DNA from 3 places in the Arthrobacter sp. GCM10027362 genome. Region 3 is predicted to be linked to each of the others. Evidence: riboswitches for the same ligand, from Rfam matches in the RefSeq annotation. Region 3 holds a riboswitch; each other region holds the start of a gene.

Region 1 (8,274 bases), on a different contig from region 3:
CCTCGTCGATCCAGTGTTCGAGTTCGTCGGCGATGGTTTTCGGTGAACCGACGAGGACCGGGCCCATGGCGCCGATGGAGACGAAGTTGGCCACCTCGCGCGGGGTCCAGGTCCGGTCCGGGTCGGCCTTGGAGAAGATTTCCAGGGCGAAGCGGGCGGAGTCCGTTTCGACGTATTCGAGCGGCTGGTCCGGATCGAGCGTGGACAGGTCGATCCCGGTGATGCCGGCGTAGAAGGCGAGGGCACCTTCGTAATCGGCCCAGGTGAGGAACTCCTCGTACTTGGCCCGGGCTTCGGCGTCGGTGGGGGCGGTGACGGTGGCGATTTCGGTGTAGATTTTCACGCTGCGCGGGTCGCGGCCGTGGTCGGCGGCGACGGCGCGGATGTCGTCGACGTATTTGCGCAGGATGGCCGGTGTGGGTGCGACGGTGAAGACGGCTTCGGCGTGCCGGGCGGCGAAGGCGCGGCCCTTGGTGGAGGTGCCGGCCTGCCAGATGACGGGGGTGCGCTGCGGGGAGGGTTCGGAGAGGTGGATGCCGGGGACTGAGAAGTATTTGCCCTTGTGGTTGATGGGATGGACCTTGTCCGGGTCGGCGTAGACCTGGGTCTTGCGGTCGGCGATGACGGCGTCTTCTTCCCAGGAGCCTTCCCAGAGCTTGTAGCAGACGTCGACGACTTCCTCGGCCAGGTCGTAGCGTTCGTCGTGGGACATCTGCCGGTCCATGCCCAGGTTCCGGGCGGCGCCGTCGAGGTAGGAGGTGACGATGTTCCAGGCGATGCGGCCGCGGGTGAGGTGGTCCAGGGAGCTGAAGCGGCGGGCCAGGGCGTAGGGCTGTTCGTAGGTGGCCGAGACGGTGATGCCGAAGCCGAGTTTTTCGGTGGCCGCGGCCATGGCGGAGACCTGCATGAGCGGGTCGTGCACAGGCACCTGCATGGCCCGGCGCACGGAGGCGTCGTGGGAGTTCTGGTAGGTGTCGTAAACGCCGAGGACGTCGGCGATGAACAGGCCGTCGAACTTCCCCCGCTCGAGCAGTTTGGCCAGGTCGACCCAGTAGTCCAGGTCGTTGTAGCGGGTGGACTGGTCGGTCGGGTGTGCCCACAGGCCCGGGGACTGGTGCATGATGCACGTCATGTCGAAGGCGTTGAAGCGAATCCGTTTCTTGGTCATCGTCTCTACTTTCCGGTCGGGTTCAGGTGTGCCGCAGGGCGCGGGAGGTGCGGCGGACCAGGTGGTCGCCGAGGAACTGGATGGTCTGGGCGGCGGCGATCAGCAGGATCACGCACACGGCCATGATGGTGGCGTCGAAGCGCTGATAGCCGTAATTGACCGCCAGGTAGCCCAGGCCGCCGGCTCCGATGGCCCCGGCGATGGCGGAGTATTCGATCATGGCGATCAGGTTCAGGGTCAGGCCGGCGAGGAGGCCGGGCAGGGCTTCGCTGAGCTGGATCCTGCCGATGATCTGCAGGGTGCTGCCGCCGGAGACGTGGCCGATGTCGATGCGTTCGGCCGGGACTTCGCGGATGGCGTTTTCGACCAGCCGGGCGAAGAACGGGATTCCGGCCAGGGACATCGGCACGATTGCGGCCTGGATGCCCAGGGTGGTGCCGACCAGCAGTTTGGTCAGCGGGATGACCGCCGCCATCAGCACCAAAAACGGCAGGGAGCGGCCGAGATTGGCGATCCAGGAGAGCACGGCGTGCACGCGCGGGCGGGGAAACAGGCCGGCCGGGCCGGTGTTGTGCAGGATGATGCCGAGCGGGATGCCGGCCAGCACGACGATGAGCATCACGAGGCCCACCATCAGCGCGGTCTGCCCGATCGCCGGCAGCACCAGTGCGGGCACCTCGGACCAGGGAGTGTTCACGGGGCACCGACTTCCACTCCGGGTGCGTCCGAATGAACGGTTGCCGGCAGGGCCGGGTGGCCGTGCAGGCCCACTGCGGCCAGGGACTCATGGACGGAGGCCTCCGGCAGGCCGGCCCGGACGGAGATGGTGGCGCGGCCGGCGGGCGGACCGCCGATGGATTCGATGCTGGCGGCCAGCATCTCCACCGGGCTGCCCAGGGCGGCGCCCAGGCGCTGGGGCCAGTCCAGGGCCACGGCCCCGGGGCCGTACTGCACCTGCCACACCTCGGTCCCGGGGGTCGGGCGTACCGGCGCGCCGTGGCGGAGCAGGTCTGCGGCCAGGGCCGAGGACGGGTCGGCGGCGATCGTGCCCACCGGCCCGGACTCCACGATCCGGCCGGCTTCCAGCCGGGCTACCGTGTCCGCCGCGGCGCGCACGACGTCCATTTCATGGGTGATGAGCACGACGCTGACGTTTTGCGTGTCGCGGATGCTGCGGATCAGGTCCAGGATCGAGACGGTGGTGGACGGGTCCAGTCCGGAGGTCGCCTCGTCGGCCAGCAGGACGGAGGGCTTCAGCGCCAGCGCCCGGGCAATGCCGACGCGCTGGCGCTGGCCGCCGGACAGCTGGGCCGGATAGGCGCCGGCTTTGTCGCCCAGGCCGACCAGGTCCAGCAGTTCGCCCACGCGCCGGGCGGCCGAGGCCCGGGTCGCGCCCAGGAAGTCCAGCGGCAGCGCGATGTTCTCGGCAACGGTGGCGCGGGCGAGCAGGTTTGATCCCTGGAAGATGGTCCCGATGGACTGACGGGCGGAGCGCAGCTGCCGGCGCCCCAGGCGGGTCAGGTCCTGCCCGTCCACGGACACGGTGCCGGCGGTGGGCCGGGTCAGCAGGCTGATGCAGCGGGACAGCGTCGATTTGCCGGCCCCGCTGGGGCCGGTGATGGCGGCGATTTCCCCGGCCTCGACCCTGAGGCTGACCTTATCCAGGGCCTGGAACTTCTTCGGGCCCGGTCCGTAGGCCTTGCTGACCCGGTCCAGTTCGATCATGGCCGGCTGACCGGGGCGAGCTGGTCCTTGACCGCCGGATCGTCGGTGGTGGCCAGATAGTCCTGCAGCTTCGGGTCCTTGAAGGCCTCGATGAGCTTTTCGATGTTGGGATCGTCCAGGTAGCCGGTGCCGATGGCCAGCTGGGAGGCGAAGACCTGGGGTGCCTCCGGGGCGTAGATCCTGTACTTGGCGGGCGTTCCGGCGGCGACGAATTCAAAGTTGTAGCTGATGATAGCGTCCAGGTCACCCAGGCTGCGGGCCGCGGTGCCGAAGGCGATCGGCTGCAGCTTCAGGCCGCGCGGGTTCTCCTTGATGTCCTTCAGCGTGGCCTTGGAGGCCTCCACGGCCGAATCCAGGGTGATGGCGCCGGCGCCCTGCAGCAGCATCAGGGCCTGGGCGGTGTTGGCCGGATCGTCCAGGATCCCGATCCTCGCCCCGTCGGGAAGGTCCTTCAGGGAACCGTACCGGGAGGAGTAGAGGGAGTAGGACCACTGGAACACGGGTTCGGCCGGGGTGATCTTCCAGCCCTTCGCGGCGTTGGTCTGCTCGATCCAGGGCTTGTGCGCGTAGATGGTGGCGGCCAGTTCGCCGTCGTTGGCGGCCTGGGAAATCTGGTTCGGATCCCCGATCCCGGTCGGGATGACGTGGATGCCGTAGTCCGGGGCGATGTCCTCGGCAACATATTCGAGCACCGCCTCCTGCGCGGCGTCGGTGGACAGGTAGCCGACCTTCAGGTCCGTGCCGAACGCCGCGGTGCTGCCGCTGCCGGCCGCGTTCACGCCGATCACGGCCCCGACAGCAGCGGCGACGACGAGGGCCGCCCCGCCGATCAGCGCCGGCTTTCTGGACTTCTTCTTCAGTTCAAGACCGTGGCCCGCGGACGGTTTGTCGGCATGTTTGGTTTCGCTGGGGGAAGACATCTTGCTGTGTACCTCTGTCTGGTCACGGCACAACACCGCGTGCGGCGCCGTACTTGCCGGCAGCGGATCCTCTTCCCGCCGCGGGCCGAATCTTCATCTGGGGCACCCCGCTACAGCGAGAGGGTTGCCGTCCAACCAGCCAGGACTTCACGTTGGAGCTCTTGATTCAGTAAAAAAATGATGGTGGAAATGTGACGCGAAGAAAACCCCGGCCATGGTTCCAGCCATACGGGGAAATGGAACGAAATACGCGGACATAAAACTCAACAACGGGTCACACAGCCATCGCGGTCCCGGACGGGGCAGGCATATGGCAGGGCGATCACCACGATCCCTGCCGGACCGGCCGCGTCACCGGCCTGCCCGGTGCACATGCACCCGCCGCCGCTGGTCCGGCCCAAGGCACGGGAAGCGAAGACGTGCGCCTTCTGACTCCTGATGTGTGGCCGGCGACGTCGTTTCACCGTGCCGTGAACCCGTCTTCCTGCCGACACTCTCCGTAACTGCCTATGCAGCGGTCCAAGGAACACTGATAACAGCGCATATGTCCCAGTAGGGAACCGGGCTGCCCCGGCGTCCTGGTCCCGCCGTTGGTCCTGCAACACGGGATGGCCATCGGGTGGGAGGCGGCCGGATGAGCCGGCCGGGACCGGGCATGGGCAGTCTTCGGGCACCGGCCGTTGGCCGGCTTGCGTGACGTTTGCTCCTGCAGCGGCGTGTTGGACGGTCCGGTCCCGTGCCAGGGGTGACGATATGACGGTGGGGGACATGCGGAAACGGGGGAATGCGCCGGCGGGCACAGGTAGGTCTGCCTTCGGCGTGGGCTCCGGACCGCGTTTCGGCGGCCCGGAGCAGCAGCGCCAAACGGTCTCTCCGGTTCTGCAGGATCGTCCCGGCGGTCCGCGTCCCCGGCCGCTGCCGGCCCGTCTCCCTGCCGGGCGCAGCCCGTGGGCGGCCCTGGCCGCAGCCGCCCTGTTTTGGGTCTGGGTCGGCCTCGGGGGCCTGGCTGCCCCTGCGCACCCGTCCCTGCCCGCTGCCGCGGTATCCCTGTACCTGGCCGGCGCGCTGCTGGCGTCCGGCGTCATTCTCACCTGCGCCGCGCTGGCTTCCATCCTGGCCCGCCGCAGCCTGCCGCTTCGGGCCGGGCGCCGGGAAGGAACGGCAGAGGTTTCCTCCCCGGCGGCCGGCACCGTGTGACCGAAGGACATGCATCGGCCACTCTTATGCTGGAAGGGAGGGCGCCTGCGTGACCGGCCGGGCACCGGTGGCAGGAGGAGCTCCGTTCATGGCATTTGTGTTCCCGCAGCGGGCCCATGTCTTCGTGGACGGGTCCAAGGCCCGCGGGTACTACATCGCCGCTGCAGTCATCTCCCCGCAGGACGTCGCCTCGGCCCGGTCCGTGATTACCGGCCTGCGCCACAAGAATTCGGCCTCGGTCCACTTCAAGAACGGAAAGGACGCGCAGCGCCGGGCCTTCCCCAGGGGCGCGGCCGCCACCGGGGCCCAGACGCTCCTGTACGTGGTGAAGGACCGGCCCGACAAGATCGCCCGGCCGGCCTGCCTCGAGGCCCTGGTCACGGACCTGTGCCGGAACGCGGCCGGACGCCTGATCCTGGAACAGGACGATTCGCTGACCGCGGCCGACCGGCGGATCATTGCCGCCCGGCTGCGCGCCCACCGATGCCGGGACCTGGACTACCTGCATCAGAAGCGCCGGGAGGAACCGCTGCTCCGGGCCGGTGACTCGGTGGCCCGGAGCTGCCGGAAGGGCGGGGACTGGATCCGTCAGGCGGCTCCCCTGGTCGCGGGGTCCGTGTCCTGTAAAAGCGCGGGCCTGGCTCGTCGTACCATCCGGAAGCCGGTTACAACCAGGCGCCCGTGACGGCCCGACGCAACCAACGCCGAGAACGGCGCCTATGACAGCTTCCTGGTTGGGGGACGTTGACGAAAAGCTGGCGCGTGGATGGGACGCCCGCGAAAAAGCCCGTGAAGGCATCCGGCCGCCGGCACTGGTTGTCCAACGGGTGGAGTAATTTTCGGAAAAATTACGACACGGTTGTTTTGCGTAATCCCATGCGGTGTGTACCCTTCCGTTGTTAGGCAAGCCTCAGCTTAGTTCTCCGAAGTCTGAGTACCAGCTGGCGACAAGCTCCTGCCTCATGGGACAGCATGAGGCAGGGCAAACTCACTGCCACCGTGCAGACCGGCCTGCCTGCACCAGACACCGCCGGTGTGCTGCCGTGACCGCGCACCGGTGCCGTCTGGATCGCTCCCGACCGCACCCGAGACATTCCAAGGATCCCAATGCCTGGCTTGACCCTGCCCAAAAACGGGCCTATTGCCGCTTCCCGTGCGGCCTTCATGGCAGCGGCAGCCGTACTGCCGCTGGCCCTGGCCTCCTGCACCGGCCCTGCACCGGCTGACCCCGCCTCCTCCGGCGCCATCAGGGTGACCAGCACCGGTTCCGGGTGCAAGGTCTCCACAACTGAAGCATCCAGCGGCAACCTCACCTTCGCGGTCACCAACAACGGCGCGGAGGTGACCGAGTTCTACCTGCTGGCCGGGGACGGCCTGCGCATCATCGGAGAGGCGGAGAACATCGGACCCGGGCTGACCCGGAACCTGGTGGTGACGGCCCCGGCCGGTACGTACATCACCGCCTGCAAGCCCGGCATGCAGGGCGAGGGCATCCGCGCCGGCTTCACCGTCAAGGAGTCCGGCGGGCAGGCCGGCGTCGATGCCGGTTCCCAGGAACTGGTGGACACCGGCGTCGCCCAGTACACCGCCTACGTCAAGGACCAGGCGGAGCAGCTGGTGGCCGGCACCCAGGCCTTTGCCGAGGCCTACGCGGCAGGCGATGCCGCCAAGGCCCGCAGCCTCTACGCGGCCACCCGCATGCACTGGGAGCGTATCGAGCCCGTGGCCGAGTCCTTCGGTGACCTGGACCCCAGGCTGGATGCCCGCGAAGCCGACCTCGAGCCCGGCCAGGAATGGACCGGCTGGCACCGGGCCGAGAAGGACTTGTTCCCTCCGGCCGGCTACACGCCGCAGACGGCGGGTGAGCGTTCCGTGATTGCCCGGCAGCTTGTGGCGGACACCGAGCACCTCGGACAGCGCACACGCTCGGTGGAACTGAGCGCCGACGACCTCGGCAACGGTGCCAAGGAGCTCCTGGACGAGGTGGCCAGGGGCAAGGTCACGGGCGAGGAGGAAGCCTGGTCGCACACCGACCTGTGGGACTTCCAGGCCAACGTCGACGGCGCGCGGATCGCCTTCGAGAGCCTCCGGCCGGCCCTGCTCCAAAAGGACGCAGCACTGGCCGCGTCCCTGGACGGGAAGTTCGCGGCCCTGCAGGCGGAGCTGAAGAAGTACCGCAAGGGTGAGGGCTTCGCCTCCTACGACGAGCTCAGTCAGTCCGAGGTCCAGCGGCTTGCCGGCCTGGTTGATTCCCTGGGCGAGCCGCTGTCCCAGCTCACCGCGGCGGTCGTGCTGTGACCGGCTGCCCGTTCGGGGGCAGCCAGCCACCGTCCCCCGACAGTGCGGCGCCTCAACAGGTGTCTGTGCCGGACGGCGCGGACCGCCGGCTGTCGCGCCGGAAGCTGCTCTCCCTGGCCGGCGGTGCCGGGGCGGCCGTCGGCATCGCTGCAGGCTTCCTGAGCCAGAATGCGCTCTCCGCTGCCGCGGCGCCGGCAGGGGAACCCCTCGGCGCCACCGTCCCGTTCCACGGCGACCGCCAGGCAGGGATCACAACGCCGGCGCAGGACCGCCTGCACATGGCGGCGTTCGATGTCACCACGGAGGACCGCAGCGCACTCATCACGCTCCTTCGGGATTGGACGGCAGCAGCCAAAGCGATGACGGCCGGGCGCACGGTCGGCGACACCGGCGCCGTCGGCGGCCCTTACGACGCCCCGCCGGATGACAGCGGTGAGGCTTTGGGCCTGGCCCCCGGCAGGCTCACGCTGACGTTCGGCTTCGGGCCGGGACTGTTCGACAAGGACGGCAAGGCGCGCTTCGGGCTGGAGGGCCGCCGTCCCGATGCCCTGGTCGACCTGCCCCACTTCCCCGGCGATGCCCTGGAAGCAGCCCGCACGGGCGGGGACCTGGTAGTCCAGGCCTGCGCCGACGATCCGCAGGTGGCCGTGCACGCGGTCCGCAACCTGGCACGCATCGGCTTCGGCAAGGTACGGGTGCGCTGGTCGCAGCTGGGCTTTGGCCGGACATCGTCCACGTCGCGGACGCAAACAACCCCGCGCAATCTCTTCGGCTTCAAGGACGGAACCAACAACCTCAAGGCCGAGGACACGGACCTTCTCAACGAGCACGTTTGGGTCACCGCCGGTTCCCGTCCCGGGGAAGCGTGGATGACCGGCGGCAGCTACCTGATAGCCCGGCGCATCCGGATGCATATCGAGATCTGGGACCGCACGTCCCTGCGCGAACAGGAAGGCCTGATCGGCC
Region 2 (8,274 bases), on a different contig from region 3:
AGCCACCACCTGGAGCCCGCGGGAGAGCAGTTCCGCGCTGTACTTGCCGGTGCCGGCTCCCACGTCGGCGGCCTGCGTTGCGCCGGATGCCGCGGCCAGCAGCCAGTCCACGGCGTCCTCGGGATACCCCGGCCGCACGCGGTCGTAGTGTTCGCCGCCGGTCTGGAAGCTGGAGCCGAAGGCACGGCGGCGTGCATCATCCAGCCGCGGACCGCGATGAACCACCGCTGTACTCCTTAGGGCCGGGTGCTGGGTTGAGGTTCCGATCGGTGGGAAATTCTACCCGGTCCGTCAGCTGTCCGCCGGCGCAGCCCCTGCGGTTCCAGGCAGGGGCGGCGCCCAGTCCGGGAAGGGGCGCGTTTCCTCGGCCGGAACCCAGCGTCCGCATTCGATCACGTAGTCGTGGCGCAGGCCCTCCCGCAGCAACGCATCGACGCCGGCGACCAGCCGGGCGGCGTCGTCGAGCCGCGACCCCAGGCCGAAGCTGGCCCGGAGCGAACCGGAGGGCAGGCCCAGCCGGTTCAGCAGCGGGTGTGCGCAGAACTTGCCGTCACGCAGCCCCACCCCGTGCTCGGCGGACAGATACGCGGCGACCAGGCCGGCGTCGTAACCGGCCACCGAAAAATTCACGATGCCTGCGGTGCCGGGGGAGTCTTCGGGGAAAATGCGGTGCACGCTGACCCCGGGCAGGGACCCAAGGCCGGTCATCAGATAGCTGTGCAGCGCTCCCTCATGCCGCTGCCACGCCGCTGGATCCAGGTCCGCGAGCACCTCGGCTGCTTTGGCCAGCGCCGCCACCCCCATCAGGTTGGGCGAACCTGCCTCGTGGCGGGCGGGCCCGGTGGCCCAGCTTGCGGTCTCCAGCCGGACCCGGCGCACCGCGCCACCGCCTGCCAGGTACGGTCTTCCGGCGTCCAGCCAGTCGCCGCGGCCGATGAGGGCGCCGGCGCCGAAGGGCGCGTAGAGCTTGCTGCCCGAAAGCGCCAGGTAATCGATGTCGTCCGCCGCCATCCCGATCCGGCGGTGCGCGGCCAGCTGGGCCGCGTCCACCACGATCCGGGCCCCGTAGCGGTGTGCCAGCCGGGCCGCCTCGGCCACCGGAAAGAGCTCTCCGGTGACATGCGAGGCACCGGTAACCGCCAGCAGCGCTGTCCGCCCTTCCGCCAATTCGGCTTCGAGGGCAGCGAGGGTCTCCGCGAGGGTGGACCGGACGCTGAGGCTGCGGTGGGGGAGGCGTTGCCAGGGCAGCAGGTTCGCGTGGTGCTCGATATCCAGGTACAGCACCTCGCCCCCCGATCCCCGGCCGGGCAGGCAGCCGGCGAGCAGGTTCAGCGCGTCCGTGGCGTTCCGGGTGAAGATGACCTCGTCATCCTCCCGGCCGCCCACAAAGCCGCGCAGCGTACGGCGTGCCTTCTCGTAGACGGCGGTGGAGACTTGGGCGGTGTAGCCGGCTCCGCGGTGCACGCTGGCGCAGTAGGGCAGCAGGTCCTGCAGGTGGCCGGCCACGTCGGTCAGGGCCGGGGCCGAGGCCGCGTAATCCAGGTTCGCGAACCGGACCCGGCGGCCGCCGAGCAGCGGCACGGCCAGACCGCCCCCGACCACCTCCAGCAGGGGAACAGCCGCGGTGCGGAAGCCGGCGGGCAGGACGGATGACAAAATGCTCGTGCTCATGGAACCTCGTGGCTGAGGGAGTCGCCGGCAGTACCGGCAAATCCGCGCTTGCCGCGCCGGGCAGGCGCGGCCAGGTCGTCACCCGGGGCACCCCGCCGCGGCGGGAGGGTTGCCGGCCAGCAAACCGGGGTTTTGCGCTGGCACTCGTGACCTGTGCTCAGCCTAGCTGCATCCCGGCCGCAACGCGCGGATGTTACGTAATGGGCGGGAACCGCAACGGGGCGCCACGCTACAGCGCGGCGCCCGCCGGCCGCTGGCCGCGCAGCTCCGGATTGAGCAGGTGCAGCACCTCCTCGTGCAGCAGGCCGTTGGTCGCCAGTGCGTTGCCGCCGAAGGGGCCCTCCTCGCCTTCGAGGGAGGTAAACCGGCCGCCGGCCTCGGACACGATCGGCACCAGGGCGGCCATGTCGTAAAGATTCAGCTCCGGCTCGCAGGCAATATCCACGGCACCTTCGGCCACCAGGCAGTAGGACCAGAAGTCACCGTAGGCGCGGGTCCGCCATACGGACTCGGTCAGCGCCAGGAACTCGTCCAGGTTCCCGCGTTCCTTCCAGCCGGTCAGGCTGGAATAGGACAGCGAGGCATCGGCCAGGCCTGACACCTTGGAGACACTCAGCCGGGTGGCTGCCGAAAGCGAACGTCCGGTGTAGGCGCCGGCACCCCTGGCCGCCCACCAACGCCGGCCCAGCGCCGGGGCGCTGACCACGCCGACCACGGGCTTGCCGTCGTCGATCAGGGCAATCAACGTGGCCCAAACGGGGACGCCGCGGACGAAGTTCTTGGTGCCGTCGATCGGGTCGATCACCCACCGGCGCGGGCCCTGGCCGCTGCTGCCGAACTCCTCGCCAAGCACTGCATCCCGTGGCCGCGCCCGCGAGAGCTGGCCCCGGATCGCTTCTTCGGCGGCCCGGTCAGCATCCGTGACCGGGGTCAGGTCCGGCTTGGTATCGACCTGCAGGTCCAGGGCCTTGAAGCGGGACATGGTCTGGGCGTCCACGGCGTCCGCCATCACATGGGCCAGGCGGAGGTCGTCGGTATAGTTGTGCGGTTCCACGGTCATGGGTCCAAGCGTAGTGCCCGAGGGTCCCAAACCGAGCCTGCGAGGTTAGGGAGGGCACGGAGCGCTAGCCGCCGAGGGATGGGAGGCGGATGGGCGGTAGTGCCCGAGGGCCCCAAGCCGAGCCTGCGAAGGATGGGGAGCCGCTGAACGAGAGTGGGGCGCGAGGGGCCCGCCAAGAGAGCGGCCAGGGGTCCCCGTGCGCGCAGCGTGCAGGGTGACCGCGAACGGGCGGAGCCGACACTGTGGGAGCGCCCCAATCTCAGACGTTGCCGAGTTCCTTGGCATCCCTGGCTTCGGTGTGTTCCTGCATGCCCAGCAGGCGGCGCAGGGAGGCCAGCCGGGCCGGGCCGGGGACACCGGCGTTCCCTGCGGCCACCCACTCATCCAGCCCGCAATTGACGGCCGCGTCGTTGTGCTTGCAGCCGCGCTCGCAGTCCTCGGCGCCCGGCGCGAGGTCGGGGAAGGCCGCCAGGATCCGGTCCGGGTCCACATGGGCCAGGCCGAAGGAACGGATACCCGGGGTGTCGATGATCCAGCTGCCGGGCGGGGCACCGCGGAGCTTGAGCGCCAGTGCGGAGGAGGAGGTGTGCCGGCCGCGCCCGGTCACGGCATTGACGTCGCCGATGGCCCGGTCGGCGCCGGTGAGTGCGTTGACCATGGTGGATTTGCCGACGCCGGAATGCCCGAGCATGACGCTCACCAGGCCGTCCAGGTGCTTGCGCAGGGCAGCCACGGCGTCGGTATCCAGGCGGGCCGATGCGCCCTGGTCCGAGCGGGCGTCTATGCCGGAGGTGTCGGTGGAGGCGGTCCGGCTGACGACCACCGGCAGGTCCAGGTTCTCGTAGTTGGCCAGCAGGTCCTCCGGATCCTTGATGTCCGCCTTGGTCACGCACAGCAGCGGCTTGATGCCGGCGTCGTAGGCAGCCACCAGCGCACGGTCGATGAACCCGGTGCGCGGCTCGGGATTGGCCGCCGCCACTACGATCACCAGCTGATCCGCGTTGGCCACCACCACGCGCTCGACCGGGTCGGTATCGTCGGCGCTGCGGCGCAGCAGCGTGCGGCGTTCCTCCACGCGCACCAGCCGCGCCAGCGTGTCCGGGTTGCCGGAGACGTCCCCGACCAGGGCAACGAAGTCCCCGGCCACCACGGGGGTACGGCGCAGTTCGCGGGCCCGGGCCGCCACCACCGTGCGCTCCTGCGGGGTATTTTCGCCGACGACGGCGGTGTAGCGTCCGCGGTCCACCGTGATGATGCGTCCGATGACGGCGTCCTCGTGGGCCGGGCGGTCCTTCGTACGTGGGCGGGATCCTCGTTTATTCGGACGGATGCGGATGTCGGATTCGTCCCAGCTGCCGGTGGTGCGGCCCATGGTCAGCGCGCTCCGGCCGGCTTCGCGGCACCCCGCCTGGCTGTGAACATGCCCTGCCAGAGTTCAGGGAACTCGGGCATGGTCTTCGACGTCGTGCCGATGTCCTCGATCTGGACCCCTTGGACGGCGAGGCCGATGATCGCCCCGGCCGTGGCCATCCGGTGGTCCGCATAGGAGTGGAAGACACCGGCGTGCAGCGGCCGTGGCCGGATGATGAGCCCGTCCTCGGTTTCCTCGGCATCCCCGCCGAGCCGGTTGATCTCGGTCACCAGCGCAGCCAGCCGGTCCGTCTCGTGGCCGCGCAGGTGGGCAATGCCGGTGAGCCGGGACTCGGAACCGGCCAGCGCGCACAGCGCCGCCACGGTGGGGGCCAGCTCGCTGGTGTCCGCCAGCTCCGCGCCGTGGATTTCCGGGCCTCCGGTGACGGTCAGCGTGCCGTCGTTGTACTCCACACTGGCCCCGAGCCGGGGCAGGATGGTGCGCCACTGGTCGCCCACCTGCGTGGTTTCGGCCGGCCAGTCGGGGATCCGCACGGTGCCCCCGGTGGCCAGGGCCGCAGCCAGGAACGGGCCGGCGTTGGAAAGGTCCTGCTCGATCCGCAGGTCGAAGGCCCGCACCGGGCCGGGGGAGACGATCCAGTGGTTTGCAGTGGAATCATCCACCGCAACGCCCAGGCCGCGCAGCACCTGCACGGTCATGGCAATATGGTCCAGGCTCGGTACCGGGGGACCCGAATGCTCCAGATGCAGCCCCTGGCTGAACCGGGCTCCGGCCAGCAGCAGGGCGGAGACAAACTGCGAGGAGGAGCTGGCATCGATTACCAAATGGCCACCGTCCACGCCGCCAGCGGCGGCGATGGTGAACGGCAGGGCGGATCGCCCGCCGTCGTCGACGGCGATGCCCAGGCCGCGCAGGCCGGAGATAATGGGGCCCATCGGGCGGTTGCGCGCAGGTGGATCCCCGTCGAAGACGATGCTTCCGCTGCACAGCGCCGCCAGCGGCGGCACGAAGCGCATCACGGTCCCGGCCAGGCCGCAGTCGACGGCCACCCGGCCCAGCTGCCGGCCGGGCTCGATGGGGGTCACGACCAGGTCCGGCCCGAACAGTCCGTCCCCCTCGACCTCCTCGACGCCGGCGCCCAGGGCCCGCAGCGCACCGACCATCAGCGCCGAGTCCCGCGAATGCAGGGGTGAGCGCAGCCGCGAGGGCCCGTCCGCCAGCGCGGCGAGGACCAGGTACCGGTTGGTCAGGGATTTCGACGCCGGCACCCTCACCGTGGCGTCCAACGGGGCGGTGGCATAGGGCGCCGGCCAGTAGGTGGCGTGCGGTGGGGCAGGGGTGGTGGCAGGACCAGTCATGAAGCTCAGGAGCCCGTCACCGCAGCGGTGGTCTTTGCCGCTGCCATCGACGCCGTCTTCTGCATGGACTGTGCGGTCTTGCCCATGGTCTTCGCGGACTTGCCCACTGTCTTGGCGGTCTTGTCCACCGTCCTGCCGGTGCTCTTGCTCAGCGACCGCAGGTTCCTGCGGGCATCTTCAGCCAGGTGTCCGGCGCGCCAGGCGAGGCTGGGCGCTCCGGCGGTGTCCACGGCCGCCAGCAGGGCGGCGCCGGCCAGCCCCAGGTTCTTCAGCAGCTGGCTGCGGCGCAACCGGCGTCCCTCGGGGGTGGCGGCATCGGTGTTCTTGAATTCCACCAGGGCATTGATGGCGGCCATCTTGGCCAGGACCAAGGCGGCTATGCGGGGGAACTTCCCTGCTGCCAGCATTGTTCCGGCGCCCACTTGGACGGCGCCGATGGTGCGGGCCACGATCATTTCCTTGTTTGTCATAACCGAGGCCTGCGGCACCATGGAACCGGCGCGCTGCAGAACCGGGCGCAGCTGGTCCGCGGTTTCCCGGGCGTTGCGCAGCTGGTCTGCGCCCGAGGCTACGAAGGTGGCTGCAAGGAGCGGGCGGGCGAGACGACGGACAACTGTCATAGGTGCCTCCTGGCTATGCTGTCGGTGCGGACCGGCAGGGCAAAGTTCACGGAATACAACAACTGATACGGACTGGTGCAGGTCGGCGCCGTGGTGCGGGTGGCGCTGGTCTCTAGTTTGGCACTTTAACCGGCGGGGCACACCTCTGCACGCGTGGGGCGGGCCGGGCCTCTGGTCGGGAATAGAGCCGGACCGGGGACCGTTGCGCCTAAGAGCAGGAAGCTTCACAGCCGGTACCTGATGGTTGGTGCTGTACGGGCTTTGTGCGGTGTGGAAAGTCATGGAGTCAGGAAAGCCGGGAAGGGGAGGCCCTGTGCCAACAGCGACCACCGAACCGATCAGCGGCGTTCCGGCGCCGTGGCCGGACGGGCGGGTGCCAAGCGTAGACTTGGAGCCAATGACTACCGACAACTCCGAGGCCGAGGTCATGGCCGAAAAGCAGCAGCTTGCCGCCGCCGGGGCATCCGACGACTCGATCGACGGGGCAGCTGGCAACGAACCCGCGGGGGCAGCCGAAGAAACACCCGAGGAACGGGTCGCCCGCTTCGAGCGCGATGCCATGCAGTACGTGGACCAGCTGTACTCGGCGGCCATGCGCATGGCGCGCAATCCGAGCGACGCGGAGGACCTGGTCCAGGAGGCCTATGCCAAGGCCTTTTCCGCTTTCCACCAGTACAAGCCCGGAACCAACCTCAAGGCCTGGCTGTACCGCATCCTGACCAATACCTACATCAACCTGTACCGCAAGCGGCAGCGCGAGCCGCTGCAGTCCAACACGGACCAGGTCGAGGACTGGCAGATGTACCAGGCCGCGTCGCACACGCCCACAGGGCTTCGTTCGGCCGAGGCCGAAGCCTTGGACCATCTGCCGGACTCGGACGTGAAGGATGCGCTGCAGGCCATTCCGGAAGAATTTAGGCTGGCCGTCTACTTCTCCGACGTAGAGGGCTTTGCCTACAAGGAAATCTCGGAAATCATGAACACCCCCATCGGTACGGTGATGTCCCGTCTGCACCGCGGGCGCAAGATGCTGCGTGAGCTGCTTGCGGACTACGCGGCCGAACGCGGCATCCGGAGGCCGGAGACATCGGATACCACCACCGTGACACAACAGGAGAGCGGCAAATGAGCGACTGCCAGGGCATGGGCGATTGCGATGACGAACGCATGAGGCGCATCTATGAGTACGTTGACGGCGTGCTCTCGCGCGAGGACGTTGAGGAAATCCAGGCGCACCTGGACAGCTGTCCCGACTGTGCCAGGGAATACAGTCTGGAATGCCTGATCCGCACCGTAGTGAAACGCTCGTGCCGGGAAGCGGCACCGGAGAACCTCAAGGAGCGGATCTTGGCCCGGATCAGCCACGCGGAGACGCTCAACGCCGTTTGAGCGTGTCCACGCGATGACGAAAGAACCCCCGTCGGCGCATCGCCGCGGGGGTTCTTTCAGTGTCCGTAAGCCGGGGAACCGGCCGGCTCAGGTGTTGGGGCGCTTGCCGTGGTTTGCGCCGCCGCGCTTGCGGTCACGGCGCTTGCGTGCACGCTTGCTCATTGCTGCCTCCTTATGTGGCTGTAAAAGAACCGCCAATCAGTCTCCCACACCCTTGGCCGCCGCACCTAAACAGTGACGGCGAGGGCCCCGGCGTGGCGCGTCAGCGACACGGTGGGAGCGCCCCTAGAGTGGGGCGCGAGGGCCCCGGCGTGGCGCGTCAGCGACACGGTGGGAGCGCCCCTAGAGTGGGGCGCGAGGGCCCCGGCGTGGCGCGTCAGCGACACGGTGGGAGCGCCCCAATCTCTACGCCGGTTCGGACAGGTCCAGCCACTGGTACCAGCCGCGGTGCAGCACCAGCCAGGCGATCAGGCCGTAGCCGGCCTGGCCGGGCCCACCGCCGTTGGCAGCCAGGTCCGTGCGCCACTGCCCGTGGTTGAGCAGCGGCGTGAAGGTGTCGACGTAGACGTGCTTGCGCCGGGTGGTCACGTCACCGAAGGCAGCCGAAAGTTCGGCCAGGCGCAGGTTCCGTTCCGGGTCCAGCCCCGGGGGCGGGCCCACCACGAACACCTTGATGTTCAGCTGCGAGGCACCGTCCAGGATATTGGCCAGGTTCAGCCGGCTGCGCGCGGTGGTCAGGCCCAGGTCCAGGTCCCGGCTGGAAAGCCCTATCACCAGCCGGTTCTCGTGACCGTCGTCGAAGCG
Region 3 (3,390 bases):
GGCGCGCCCGGCGGCAGTTCCTGCGTCTTCTAGTCTGGATCCGTGACGGTTCTTGATGCCGTGCTGGCTTTCGCCGTGGTGGCGGGGTTGCTGACCCTGGTGCCGGGCCTGGACACCGCCCTGGTCCTGAGGTCCTCGCTGACCCGTACCCGTTCCTATGCGTGGGCCACCGCGCTGGGTGTGGCCACCGGGGCCATGCTGTGGGGCATCGCCGCGGCCGTGGGGATCTCCGCGCTGCTGACCGCCTCGGAGACGGCCTACCGGGTGCTGACCACGGCCGGGGCCGGATACATGCTCTGGCTCGGGGCCTCGATGATCTGGAAGTCCTTCCGCGGGAGCGCCGGGCACGCCGCGGCCGAGGCCCGGGCGCCGGTGGCGGCATCGCCGTGGCAGGGCTGGCTGGTCGGGGCCGGTACCAACCTGCTCAATCCCAAGGTCGGGGTCTTCTACATCGCCGCGATTCCGCAGTTCCTCCCCGCCGGGACCGCACCGCTGCTGATGGGGGCGGTGCTGGCCGGGGTGCACTGTGTGCTGTCCCTGGCCTGGTTCGCGGTCCTGATCCTCGGCGGCGGCTACGCCAGGCGCTGGTTGGCCAGCCCGAAGTCGTTGGCGGTGATCGACCGGGTGACCGGTCTGGTCCTGGTTGCCTTCGGGGGCAAGCTCGTCACCGAGTCGCTGCCATCCGGGGCATCGGCCTTCCGGCCGGTGCCTCCGCGGGTGGGCTGACCTCCCGCGAAGGCTCGCGGCGGGTCCCTAGGCGGCCTAGGCTGGCGGTATGGCACACGTCAACGATCCGGAAGTCATCAGGCGGCTGCTCACGGCGCCGGCACGCTGGGCCGTGGTCGGCCTGTCCGATAATCCGCGGCGGGTCGCGCCGCGAATTGGCCGCTACCTGATGGACACCCTGGGCATGGAGGTCGTGCCGGTGAACCTGGAGGGCGCCGAGGTGTTCGGGCTGAAGGGCTACCGGGAGCTGGCGGACATCCCCGGCGGCGTCGAGGTCGTGGACTGCTTCGTGAACTCGCAGAAGGTCGGCCCGGTGGTGGACCAGGCGATCGAGGCCGGCGCGAAGGCCGTGTGGCTGCAGCTGGGCGTCGTGGACGAGGCGGCGGCCGCCCGGGCCGCGGCGGCCGGGCTCGACGTCGTGATGGACACCTGCCCGGCCATCGAGGCCCCGCGGCTGGGAGTGGGGCGCTAGGGTCCCGCTGTGGCGGCGAAACCGACACTGTGGGCGCGCCCCATCCCTTTGAGGCGCGAACGCCGCGGCCCGGGCGGCAGAGCGGCCCGTGGCAGGGGCCGGGTCCGGTTACCGTCTGTGACGCCGGATTTCGTGTCCGGCGCCCGGATGTAGTGCAATGGACGGGTAACCATCCCGAGCGGCTGAGAGACCTGGCTCTGTGACGCCGCAGCAACCCCCTCCTTGACGGAGCAAGGGTGCTACTGCCAGGACCGATGGAGAAAGTTCGTTGGTCGCCGCGGTGCCTCTGTGCGCCGCAGCGGCCTTCGTGCAGGCTCTTCACGGTCGGATCAGGAGGAGTCTGACGATGACTGAAGTAACAGCCAAGCGCCACATCCGGTTCAACGCCTTCGACATGAACTGCGTCGGCCACCAGTCGCCGGGCCTGTGGCGGCACCCGCAGGACAAGTCCGCGGACTACAACACGATCGGCTACTGGACCCATCTGGCCCAGGTGCTGGAAAAGGGCCTGTTCGACGGCCTGTTCATCGCCGACGTGCTCGGCACCTACGACGTCTTCGGCGGCACCAACGAGGTCCCCCTGCGCTCGGCCGCGCAGGTGCCGGTCAACGACCCGTTCCTGCTGGTCTCGGCCATGGCCGCGGTGACCAGGAACCTGGGCTTCGGCGTCACCGCCGGCACCGCCTACGAGCACCCGTACCCGTTTGCCCGCCGCCTGGCCACCCTGGACCACCTGACCAACGGCCGCGTGGGCTGGAACGTGGTCACCGGCTACCTGCCCTCCGCCGCGCGGAACATGGGCCAGGAAGACCAGATGGAGCACGACGAGCGCTACAACCACGCCGACGAGTACCTGGAGGTCATCTACAAGCTCCTCGAGGGCTCCTGGGAGGACGACGCCGTGGTCAAGGACCGCGAGCGCGGCATCTTCACCGATCCGGCCAAGGTCCACGAGATCCGCCACGAGGGCAAGTACTTCAAGGTCCCGGGCATTGCCATCACCGAGCCGAGCCCGCAGCGCACCCCGGTGATCTTCCAGGCCGGTGCCTCCAAACGCGGCATGCGCTTCGCCGCGGAGAACGCCGAGGCCGTGTTCGTCACCTGCCCGACCAAGGAGACCCTGGCCGAGACGGTGAAGAAGATCCGCGACGCCGCCGAGGCCGCCGGCCGGGGCCGCTACGACATCCGCATCTACACGATGCAGACGATCGTGACCGGCCCGGACAGCGCCGCCGCCCAGGCGAAGTTCGAGGAGTACAAGTCCTACGCGGACATCAACGGTGCACTGGCCCTGATCTCCGGCTGGATGGGCGTGGACCTGTCCACCTACGGCCCGGACGACGTGATCGGCGAGAACGTGAAGTCCAACGCCATCCAGTCCTCGGTGGAGACCTTCCAGAAGGCCAGCGGCGATGACGGCAAGCCCTGGACCATCCGCCAGCTGGCCGAATGGGTCGGCGTCGGCGGCTTCGGCCCGATCACCGTCGGCTCCGGCGCCGAGGTGGCCGACAAGCTCATCGAGTGGGTCGAGGAGACCGACGTGGACGGGTTCAACCTGGCCTACGCCATCACCCCGGGCACCTTCGAGGACATCGTCGAGTTCGTGGTGCCCGAGCTGCAGGCCCGCGGCGCCTACCCGGCGGCGTACGCCCCGGGCACGCTGCGCAACAAGCTGTTCGGCAAGGGCGACAAGCTGCCGGAGAACCACCGGGGCGCCAACTACCGGCTCGAGGCGCTCGCGTCGCTGTAAGGTCCGGGCCGGGGTCCCGCGGCGCGGGCCCGTTACATTTTCGCGTAACGGGCCCGCGCCGCCAGGTACAGCCCGTAGCAGATCAGGCCCGCGGCCACCACGATCAGCGCGACATCGCCGTAGGGCTGGTCCCGCAGCCCTTTGAGCGCGCCGTCGAGCCCGGTGGCCTGGGCCGGATTGTGGCGGACGGCGGCCACCGCGAAGAGGACGCCCAGCACGGCCAGCGCCGCCCCCTTGCCGAGGTAGCCGGCGGTCCCGGTCCCGGTCACGGCCCGGCCCAGGCTCCCGGCCGGCAGCTGCTGCAGGTCCTGGAGGAACTTGCGCCGCGCGCCCTTGAACACGTAGTAGGCGCCGGCGGCCACCAAGGCGGCGCCCACCAGGAACAGCAGCACCGGCCCGCCCGGCGCCTGCATCAGCGCCGTGCTGGCGTCCCGGGATTTCT

Evidence for each region. A riboswitch is a leader RNA that binds a small molecule or an ion and turns the genes downstream of it on or off. The one in region 3 is predicted to bind S-adenosylmethionine.
Region 1: another riboswitch for S-adenosylmethionine. It lies ahead of ACFQ36_RS03335 (MetQ/NlpA family ABC transporter substrate-binding protein); the one in region 3 lies ahead of ACFQ36_RS13600 (LLM class flavin-dependent oxidoreductase).
Region 2: another riboswitch for S-adenosylmethionine. It lies ahead of ACFQ36_RS03930 (aminotransferase class V-fold PLP-dependent enzyme); the one in region 3 lies ahead of ACFQ36_RS13600 (LLM class flavin-dependent oxidoreductase).

What each region holds. Positions count from the first base shown of each region.
Region 1 covers NZ_JBHTML010000009.1:43,179-51,452, reverse strand. The annotation lists gene ACFQ36_RS03350 (LLM class flavin-dependent oxidoreductase) at 1-1,168, opposite strand, end outside; gene ACFQ36_RS03345 (methionine ABC transporter permease) at 1,191-1,865, opposite strand; gene ACFQ36_RS03340 (methionine ABC transporter ATP-binding protein) at 1,862-2,893, opposite strand; gene ACFQ36_RS03335 (MetQ/NlpA family ABC transporter substrate-binding protein) at 2,890-3,813, opposite strand; SAM riboswitch class IV at 3,858-3,980, opposite strand; gene ACFQ36_RS03330 (hypothetical protein) at 4,633-5,010, shown strand; gene ACFQ36_RS03325 (hypothetical protein) at 5,099-5,695, shown strand; gene efeO (iron uptake system protein EfeO) at 6,118-7,308, shown strand; gene efeB (iron uptake transporter deferrochelatase/peroxidase subunit) at 7,374-8,274, shown strand, end outside.
Region 2 covers NZ_JBHTML010000012.1:10,391-18,664, forward strand. The annotation lists gene ACFQ36_RS03925 (class I SAM-dependent methyltransferase) at 1-225, opposite strand, end outside; gene ACFQ36_RS03930 (aminotransferase class V-fold PLP-dependent enzyme) at 292-1,671, opposite strand; SAM riboswitch class IV at 1,711-1,823, opposite strand; gene hisN (histidinol-phosphatase) at 1,901-2,731, opposite strand; gene ACFQ36_RS03940 (ribosome small subunit-dependent GTPase A) at 2,991-4,103, opposite strand; gene aroA (3-phosphoshikimate 1-carboxyvinyltransferase) at 4,106-5,461, opposite strand; gene ACFQ36_RS03950 (DoxX family protein) at 5,467-6,081, opposite strand; gene ACFQ36_RS03955 (sigma-70 family RNA polymerase sigma factor) at 6,479-7,210, shown strand; gene rsrA (mycothiol system anti-sigma-R factor) at 7,207-7,470, shown strand; gene ACFQ36_RS03965 (50S ribosomal protein bL37) at 7,558-7,632, opposite strand; gene ACFQ36_RS03970 (GDSL-type esterase/lipase family protein) at 7,876-8,274, opposite strand, start outside.
Region 3 covers NZ_JBHTML010000092.1:12,059-15,448, forward strand. The annotation lists gene ACFQ36_RS13590 (LysE family translocator) at 43-726, shown strand; gene ACFQ36_RS13595 (CoA-binding protein) at 776-1,198, shown strand; SAM riboswitch class I at 1,365-1,459, shown strand; gene ACFQ36_RS13600 (LLM class flavin-dependent oxidoreductase) at 1,545-2,948, shown strand; partial or broken gene ACFQ36_RS13605 (DUF1206 domain-containing protein) at 2,981-3,390, opposite strand, start outside.